One region of the Stutzerimonas sp. genome, then DNA from elsewhere that is predicted to be linked to it. Evidence: riboswitches for the same ligand, from Rfam matches in the RefSeq annotation. Region 1 holds a riboswitch; the other holds the start of a gene.
The links. Region 1 has a riboswitch for cobalamin ahead of AC2LD7_RS08745 (TonB-dependent receptor domain-containing protein). Riboswitches for the same ligand answer to the same signal wherever they lie in the genome.
Positions count from the first base shown of each region.

Region 2: linked by a shared signal. The riboswitch ahead of btuB (TonB-dependent vitamin B12 receptor) and the one ahead of AC2LD7_RS08745 (TonB-dependent receptor domain-containing protein) in region 1 are both predicted to bind cobalamin.

Region 1 is NZ_CEXBBO010000010.1:124,719-129,170, reverse strand. It holds gene AC2LD7_RS08745 (TonB-dependent receptor domain-containing protein) at 1-1,694, opposite strand, end outside; cobalamin riboswitch at 1,787-2,002, opposite strand; gene dxs (1-deoxy-D-xylulose-5-phosphate synthase) at 2,282-4,198, opposite strand; gene AC2LD7_RS08735 (polyprenyl synthetase family protein) at 4,329-4,452, opposite strand, start outside.
Region 2 is NZ_CEXBBO010000033.1:24,242-28,693, reverse strand. It holds gene AC2LD7_RS17645 (hypothetical protein) at 1-342, opposite strand, end outside; gene btuB (TonB-dependent vitamin B12 receptor) at 370-2,235, opposite strand; cobalamin riboswitch at 2,345-2,562, opposite strand; gene AC2LD7_RS17635 (metallophosphoesterase family protein) at 2,724-3,527, shown strand; gene AC2LD7_RS17630 (hypothetical protein) at 3,647-3,967, opposite strand; gene AC2LD7_RS17625 (C40 family peptidase) at 4,075-4,452, opposite strand, start outside.

The sequences.
Region 1 (4,452 bases):
TTGGCTGCATCATCGTAGCGACCGCTGACAGCGCGCCAGTTGGCGCCGACCATAAAGTTTCCGAACTGGCGATCCACATCCAGGCTGAGCGTACGCTTGGCACGGCGCGGCAGAACATGGCCGCTGTCGCGGTCGCGCGGATCGATCAGGCCGAGCGCAAGGTTGGTTTGCCAGCCAAATAGTTGCTGTCTGAGTGCGGCTTCGAAGCCATTGATGCGGGCCGTCTGGACGTTATAGGGCAACCAGCCGGTACTGGCGTCCGAGACGATGGCGTCTTCGATGTCGGTACGGTAGATCGACAGTTCCAGCGACCCGGTATCGCTGTAGCGGTTGCGCCATTGCAGTTCATAGCTTCGCGAATGCTCAGGCGAAAGGTCTGGATTTGCGCTTGAGAAACAGGTGCCGAAGTAGCAGGCGTCGGGATAGTAGAGATCATTGAACGTCGGGGCGCGAAAGCCTTCGCTGTAAGAGGCGATCAGGTCGTTGCGAGGGTCCAGCGGAACGGTTAGCGCGGCGTTCCAGCTGTTTTCGCTGCCGTACTGCTGGTTCTTGTCATGCCGCAGCCCTAGCTCGGTGGAAAATACGGAGCCGTTGTAACGGTGCTGGATGAAACCGGCCTGGTTCCAGCGCGCCTCCTCGACGAAGTCGGTGGTGCTGTGCAGGCGGTCTTCATACCAATCGGCGCCCAGAAGGAGCTGATGGTCGCTGTCGAGGGTCAGCGTGTTGACCCAGCTGGCCGAGTCGCGATAGGTGGCGAAGCTGTAGAACATATCCTCAGTGGCACCTGACAGCTCGTTGCCAGTGTCTCGCTTGTCCTCGCTGTGACCTGCCTCGAATCGGCTGCTCCATCGGTCATTGATCTGCAGATCGACGAAACCGGACAATGTGCTGAGCTGAAACTCGGTCGTGGGTCGGGACGGACCAAAGACGTCGTCATATTCGATCTGCCCGCGCTGATCGAGCGCGCTTACGCCGGCTTCCAGTCTTTCATTGAAACGATGCGCCAGGTTCACACTGAGCGAGCGGTTGCGATAGGCATCGTCGTCACGGTTCAGATTGTCACCGTGGCGGGTCGCGTCGATGCCGTCGGTTTCGTTCAGCGAGGCACCGACGTTAAAGCGGGTCTGGCCGTTGCCTCCGGATACTCCCAGGTTACGCTCGAAAGTCGAATGGCTACCCGCGCCGAGGCGCACATAGGGGTTGAGCCCCTTGCCGCTCCCTTGTCGGGTAAAAATCTGTACCACGCCGCCAATGGCGTCGGAGCCGTACAGCGCGGAGCGCGCACCGCGCACGACTTCCACCCGCTCGATCTGGTCAGGGCTGAGAAACTCGAGACTGCTGGTGCCGCTGGACGCTGCAGCGATGCGCTGGCCATCGACTAGAATCAGCGTCTGCCCGCTGGCGGTGCCGCGAACGAGCAGACTGGTGAGGCTACCTGCGCCTCCGGTGCGCACGACATTGACGCCGGGCACGCGCTCGAGCAGTTCGGCCACACTGCGTACTTGCAGGCGGTCTATGTCGGCGCGGTTGAATACGGTCGTTGCAGCCGCTGTCTGCGTTCGCAGTTGCGGCACGCGGTTGGCGGACACGACGGTATCGTTGAGCTTCAGCGCCTCATCGCGGCTTGGCGTCTGGGCGAATGCGGAAACGCTGGGCAGCAGTGCCACAGCCAAGGCAAGACGGGTCAGTTTCATGAATCAATCCTCAAAAGTTCAGAGCTTTTGAGGAGGGCAGGAACAAGCGCGCGGAATAATGCGCAGCGCTTGACGGTGCTGCCCTCCGCAACACCAGTCGAATCCGTCAGGCCGGTCTCCGGGCTTTCGACGCGCACCGAGCTCGCCTTCCCGTGTCAGGACACAGTGGCGGTTGAGCGGGCGGTGATCCGTGGATCACGGTCGATTACCGTTGCGGGGGCAGCGCCGGCTTGGCTCGTTGGAGCGCACCGGCTTCCCGTTTAATGCGGACCTTGCGGTCGTGCACACCTGGGCGGATAAAACGCGCGAACCTTACGGGGTGATGCAGCGAAACACAAGGCAGGCGGTGACAGAAACGTCATCTATCGCGGTTGCGTCTGGGATCGAGCAGATGTTCCACGCAGGGGCTTGAGAACGACGCGTCGCGGGAAGCGCGAAAGATGCGGTTCTGCTTTGATTCGTTTCCAGCGGCGAGCCTGGAAACAAGTGAATATAAGGCGCGGCCTTAGAGGCGTAGGGTGGATGTCGCCTTTTACATCCGGCTTTTGAGGTGGACACGCTTCGCAATTTTCCACGGTGGCATTGTTTTACGACGCAGCCTGTAGCACTTCCAGCCGCGCACGCACGGCGGCTTCGATGCCGCTGGCATCCAGGCCGCACTCGGCAAGCATCTCGCTGGGCTTGGCGTGCTCGACGTAGTAGTCCGGCAGTCCCAGATGAAGGATCGGCTTTTGCAGGTTTTCGTTGGCGAGGAATTCGCTCACAGCGCTGCCGGCGCCGCCCATGATGCTATTTTCTTCGATAGTCACCAGTAGCTCGTGATCGGCAGCCAGCTGGCGCACCAATGCTTCATCAAGCGGTTTGACGAAGCGCATGTCGACTACCGTTGCATCGAGACTTTCGCCGACCTTCAGGGCTTCGGCCAGTTGAACGCCGAAAACCAGCAGTGCGACCCGGCGGCCGCTGCCGTTGCGGCCTTCGCGGCGCACCACACCCTTGCCTATTTCCAGCGGTTCGAGGCCGGGCTCGATCGTCGCGTTCGGGCCGGTGCCACGTGGATAACGCACCGCTGCGGGGCCTTCGAAATGGTAGCCAGTGGTGAGCATGCGGCGCATCTCGTTTTCGTCACTCGGCGTCATCACCAGCATGCCGGGGATGCAGCGCAGATAGGTGAGATCGAAGCTGCCAGCATGGGTCGGGCCGTCTTCGCCGACCAAACCGGCGCGGTCGATGGCGAACAGTACGTTGAGGTTCTGCACGGCGACGTCATGGATCAGTTGGTCATAAGCGCGCTGCAGGAAGGTCGAATAGATCGCAACCACCGGTTTGGCTCCTTCGCAGGCCATGCCGGCAGCCAATGTCACGGCGTGCTGTTCGGCGATGGCGACATCGAAGTAGCGATCCGGGAAGCGCTCGCTGAACGCGACCAGGTCGGAACCTTCCTTCATGGCCGGAGTAATGCCGGCCAAGCGCGGATCAGCGGCGGCCATGTCGCACAGCCATTGACCGAAGACGTTGGAGTATTTCGGGCCGCTGGGCTTTTTAGGGGCCGCTGGAGCGCCGACGGGTTCCAGCTTGCTGATCGCATGCCAGGTAATCGGATCGACTTCAGCCGGGGCGAAGCCTTTGCCCTTCTTGGTCACCACATGCAGGAATTGCGGCCCGGAGAGGTCGCGCATGTTACGCAGGGTGGCGATCAGGGTCGGCAGATCGTGGCCGTCGATGGGCCCGATGTAGTTCCAGCCGAGCTCTTCGAACAGCGTGCCGGGGACCAGCATGCCCTTGGCATATTCTTCGGTACGGCGAGCAATTTCCCAGGCGCCGGGTAGGCGCGACAGGACCTTCTTGCTGCCTTCGCGCATGCTCGTGTAGGTACGGCTGGAAAGAATCTTGGCGAGATAGTTGGACAGACCGCCAACGTTGCGCGAGATCGACATGTCGTTGTCGTTGAGCACCACCAGCATGTCGGCGCCAACTTCAGGGGCGTGGTTCAGCGCCTCGAAGGCCATGCCGGCGGTGAGCGCGCCGTCACCGATCACGGCAATGGACTTGCGCTTCTTGCCCTGCAGGCGAGCAGCGATGGCCATGCCCAGTGCGGCGCTGATCGAGGTGCTGGAATGGCCGACGCCAAAGGTGTCGTACTCGCTTTCGCTGCGGCGCGGAAAGGCCGCGAGACCGTCTTTCTGACGCAGGCTGGCCATGCGTTCGCGGCGACCAGTAAGGATCTTGTGTGGATAGGCTTGATGACCGACGTCCCAGACCAGACGGTCGTCGGGCGTGTCGTAAACGTAGTGCAGGGCAATGGTCAGCTCGATCACACCAAGCCCGGCACCAAAGTGCCCGCCGGTGCGGCCGACGCTATAAAGCAAGTCTTGCCGCAGCTCGTTGGCGAGTTCTTCGAGTTCCGCTTCGCCCAGCCGGCGCAGTTGCTCGGGAGTGGCCGCGCGATCTAGAACGGGCGTTGCAGGGCGGACCCGAGGAATCTCATGGAACGTCTTGGGCATCGAGCGAATCGTTTTTGGCTGAAAAAAGAGCCGCAGTTTACCCGATGGTTACAGCGAGAAGAACGACTCAAGCATCAACGGTCGCCGTCGGGTCGTGTCAGCGAAGCGGCTCGGTGGTTGCCCTGTGGCTTCAGTTGCGGCGTTCGACGATGAAGCAGGCCAGCTGGCGCAACGGCTCAGCGGCGGTGCCGAAGGTGGCGACGGCGTCGAGTGCAAGGTCGCGAAGTTCCAACGCATAGGCCTTTGCCACGTCC
Region 2 (4,452 bases), on a different contig from region 1:
CACGGCCAGACTGCGCAGGTCGTCGCGCTGCCAGCCGGCGAACAGCCGCCCTGCCAACCACAAACTGCCGTAGGCCGGAACCAACGCCCAATAGGCCGGTGACAAGCACCAGTCGCTGATGCTGCCGCTGGCCAGGGAGCCGAAGTCCAGCACGGACGCCACGGCGAACAGCAGCACGAACATCCAGCGCGGACGCAGGTAGAAGCCGGCCAGGAAGAAGATCGACCAGCTGGCGCTGGGTAGATTCTCGACGCTGGCGAAGTGTTGGCCACGAGTCATGGCCATCAGCAGGATCAGCGCGGCGCCTATTGCCAGCTGGGCGCGTGTGGACAGGGCGTGCATGGGTGTGCTCCTTGGGTGGGTTTCCGGTTACAGCGCCTGGTAGCGCAGGGTGAAATACACCGCGCGGCCGGGTTGCTCGTAGGTTTGTGTCGTTTCGTACTCACGGTCGAACAGGTTCGCCAGCTTGGCCTGCAGGCGCCAGGGCTCGTCGAAGCGGTATTCGCCGCGCAGATCCATGAGGGCGTAGCCGGGCATGCGGGAGCTCTCGACATTGCTTGCTTTGTCGAAGCGCTCGCTCACTGCATACAGCGAGGCGCCCAGGCCGACGGCGCCGAACTGGCGATCCAGATCCAGGTTGAACTGGCGCTTGGCGCGGCGCTGCAACAGATGGCCATGGTTGGCCTTGCTGCGATCCTGCGGGTCCATGAAGGTCAAGTTGGCGGCCAGGTCCCAGCCAGCCAACACGGTGGCTACGGTGGTTTCGATGCCGCGGATACGCGCCACATCGACGTTTTCCGGGCGCATGGGATTTGTGCCCGCCCAGACGATCAGGTCCTCGATCTGGTTTTCATAGGCGTTGACGCTCCAGTCGCCCCAGCCATGGCTGCCGCGGATGCCCAGCTCGTAGCTTTCCGATTCTTCCGGTTGGACGTCCGGGTTGCCGGCAGTGGAGCTGCTTGCCGGGTAGTACAGGTCGTTGAACGTCGGCGCGCGATAGGCGGTACCGTAGGCGGCGGTCAGCGTCAGCGCGTCGCTCAGATCGAAGCTGTAGCCCAGGCTACCGGTATCGTGCGAGCCGAAGAATTCATCATCGTCACGGCGCAGTCCCGCCTGTACGCCATGGCGACCAAAAGCGGCCTGATACTGGATGAAGTAGCCCCTGTTGTAGCGGCGGTCCTTGGCATAGCTGTCGCTGCTGTCGATGCGGTCTGTCTGGTATTCCATGCCCAAACTCAATACCTGCGCCTCTCCGAACCGGAGGTCGTTCTGCCAGCTCAAGCTGTCGCGGCGAGTATCGAAGCGCGAATAGAAGTTGCCGTCCTGGAAGTTATCTCCCAGATCTTCGCTGTGCCCTGCCTGCAGGGTAACGCCCCAGAACGCCGCCGGTGAGAAGCGCGCACGGCCACTGATCGCTTGCAGGGAGCCGTCGCTGTAGGCATCGCGACCGCTGGCGCCGCTGCTTGAACGACTGTCGAAGTCGCTGTGGTTCTCGCTCTGCAGCCAGCTGCCGTCGAGCTCCAGGCCGTTGTCGAGGCGATAGCCCGCACGCAGCAGAGCGGATAATTCACGGTAACCGTCGGCGTCCGGCTCGAATGCATTGGGCGCAGTGCTGCGGTAGGCGCGGGCATTGATGCCGTCGGTGGATTCGCTGGCCACGCCGAGGTTGAACCAGCCGTTGCCGTGGCTGCCCGCCACGCCAGCCGATCCACTGTGGCTCGAACGCGAGCCCGTGCCCACCGAGAGGTATGGCTTGAAACCATCGGCGCCTCCGCGGCGGGTGAATATCTGGATCACCCCGCCCATCGCCTCCGAACCGTACAGGCTGGAACGCGGCCCGCGCACGATTTCGATGCGCTCGATCTGCTCCACCGGGATGTTCTGCAACGCGGCGCTGCCGGAAGTAGCCGAGCCGACCCGCACCCCGTCGATCAGCACCAGCACATGCTTGTCACTGGTACCACGAATGGAAACCGAGGTGCTCTTGCCGCGTCCGCCGTTGCGGGTGACGCTCACGCCAGCCAGGCGCTGCAGCAGCTCAGGGACGCTCGTGGCCTGCTGGCGTTCGATCTCGTCACGGGTAATAAGGCTACTTGAGGCAATGGATACCGGCGAGTTGCCGGTCCGGCTGGCGGTGATCAGCTGCTGGTCCAGGTGCAAGGCCGCGCCGGACTCGGCAAGAACATAGGTAGGGAGACCCAGCAGGACTACTGCCAGGGATAGGGGACTTCGCATTGGTTAGGGATTCTCCGTCGTGCCCGCCGCACGACATACAGTCGATAAAGGCAGACGGAGAGAATGAAAGAGGTGCAGGCAGCCGCACCCCGATCAGCGCCCGCCGCACTGCCGTGGAATGCGACAGGCCGGTCTCCGGGCTTGCGAGCGGACGCATGAAGCATCCCGAAACCGCGCCTTCCCATGCCTGTGGCACAGTGGCTGTGAGCGGTTTCTTGTCTCGCCTACCGTTGCGGGGGCAGCGCCGGAATCTTCGAAGAATGAACCGGCTTCCCTGTTTCACCCAGCTGGCTTTTCGCCAGGGGCACCTGAAGCAGCGCGGAGGTTAGTCCAAGGCCCTGCGTAGCGCAACCTGAAGCGTTCGGGGCTATACGACAACAACGATCGGATGCCTCTCGCTGGCAATTTGCCGGAACGCCAGACGCTTACCGGCTTCGAATGCAACAATGGACCATCCGGCCACCCCTCAACGAGAAGACGCCAGCCACATGACGACCATCGTGCAGATCTCCGACACCCACTTCGGCACTGAGCAACCGGCAGTGGTGCAAGCCATGGAAGACCATGTACGCGAGCATGGTGCCGATCTGCTGATCTTTTCCGGTGACATCACCCAGCGCGCCAGAGCCGGGCAGTTCGCGGCCGCTCAGGCGTTCGTTCAGCGGCTGCATAGTCATGGAATTCCCGAAGCGCTGGTGATCCCCGGCAACCACGACATTCCGCTATACAACGTGTTTGCACGCTTTCTGATGCCCTATCGCAACTACCGCCGGCATTTCGGCCACGATCTGGAACCGACCTTCGAAAACGACGAAATGCTAGCGATCGGGCTCAATACTACCCACCCGCGACGGCATAAAGACGGCCTGGTAACCGCCGAGCAGGTGCAGGCGGTAGCACGGCGGTTAAAGCAGAGCGACCCAAACAAGGTCCGTATCGTGGTGGCGCATCAGCCCTTCGGCGCGATGGTGTTGAGCGATCTGAGCAACCTGCAACACGGCGCCGACGCAGCGTTGCACTGCTGGGCAGATGAAGGGCTCGATCTGGTAATGGGCGGGCATATTCATCTGCCCTACGTGTTGCCATTGACCAAGCAGTACACCGGCCTGTCGCGGGAAATCTGGATGATCCAGGCCGGCACCACGTTGTCATCGCGGGTCCGCGGCACCTCCCCGAATTCTTTCAACCGCCTCAAGCTGCATCCCGGCACCGACAAGAAAGCCTGCGTCGAACGCTGGGATCTGCTGGATGATCGCTTCGTGCTGGGATCGCACTTCAACCTGCACTGGTAGAGGCGCCAAGAACGGCAGAATGTCGTCTATATACGAATGACCAAGCAGAGCGAACGCATTTTTGATCAGCCGTGTCGCAGCCTTTGTTAGGCAGAGGTATACGTCAGAAGCGGCCCAAACTAGTGCCTAGGATTAAATCCGGCTGGTTTGGTTGCCAGCCATTCGACGAACATGCTCAGGCGCGGATCACCAAGCAATGCCTCTCGGCTGTTGTAGATGAGCGCCAATTCTTTCTCGCTGAACAGTCGATGAATCTGATTGTGGCAGGGCCGGCAAACCCACAAGGTGGCAGTGATGCGCTCCTCACGGGCGAAGCGCTTGCGCACATAGGTTTTGCCGTGCAGCGCTTTGGGGATTAGATGATGACGGGTCAAGGGTGCCTGTCGGCGACAGAGCTCGCACGCCTCGGGCTGGTCCGGCAGACGAAGGATAGGCGGCATGCTCAGCTGCTCTACCCGATGTCGAAGCCAAGATGGTATTGCATGGATGCGGTTGTGCTGCGCGCAGACGATGCGTCGGTCATTTCGACTCCTACCAGGCGCGTGAGTCAGGGATTGCGGGCGAGATGCTCGCTGTCGAGAAGGCGCTTGGCGCTGAGGTAGTTCTTCTGCCAGTAACTATTGGAGAGGCTGTCCAGCCGCACCGTTCCGCCGCTGGATGGTGCGTGGACGAAACGCCCATTGCCGACGTAGATGGCCGCATGGCTGACGCGGCGCCCGCCACTGGTCGCGAAGAACAGCAGATCGCCCGCCTGTAGCGCATCGCGCCCGACGGAAGTACCGCGCATGGTGCTCATTTCGCGCGTGGTACGAGGCAATGCGAGATCCGCTGCGCCACGGAAGACGTAGCCGATCAGACCACTGCAATCGAAGCCGCTATCGGGTGTGTTGCCGCCGTAGCGATAAGGCGTGCCGACCAGCCCCAG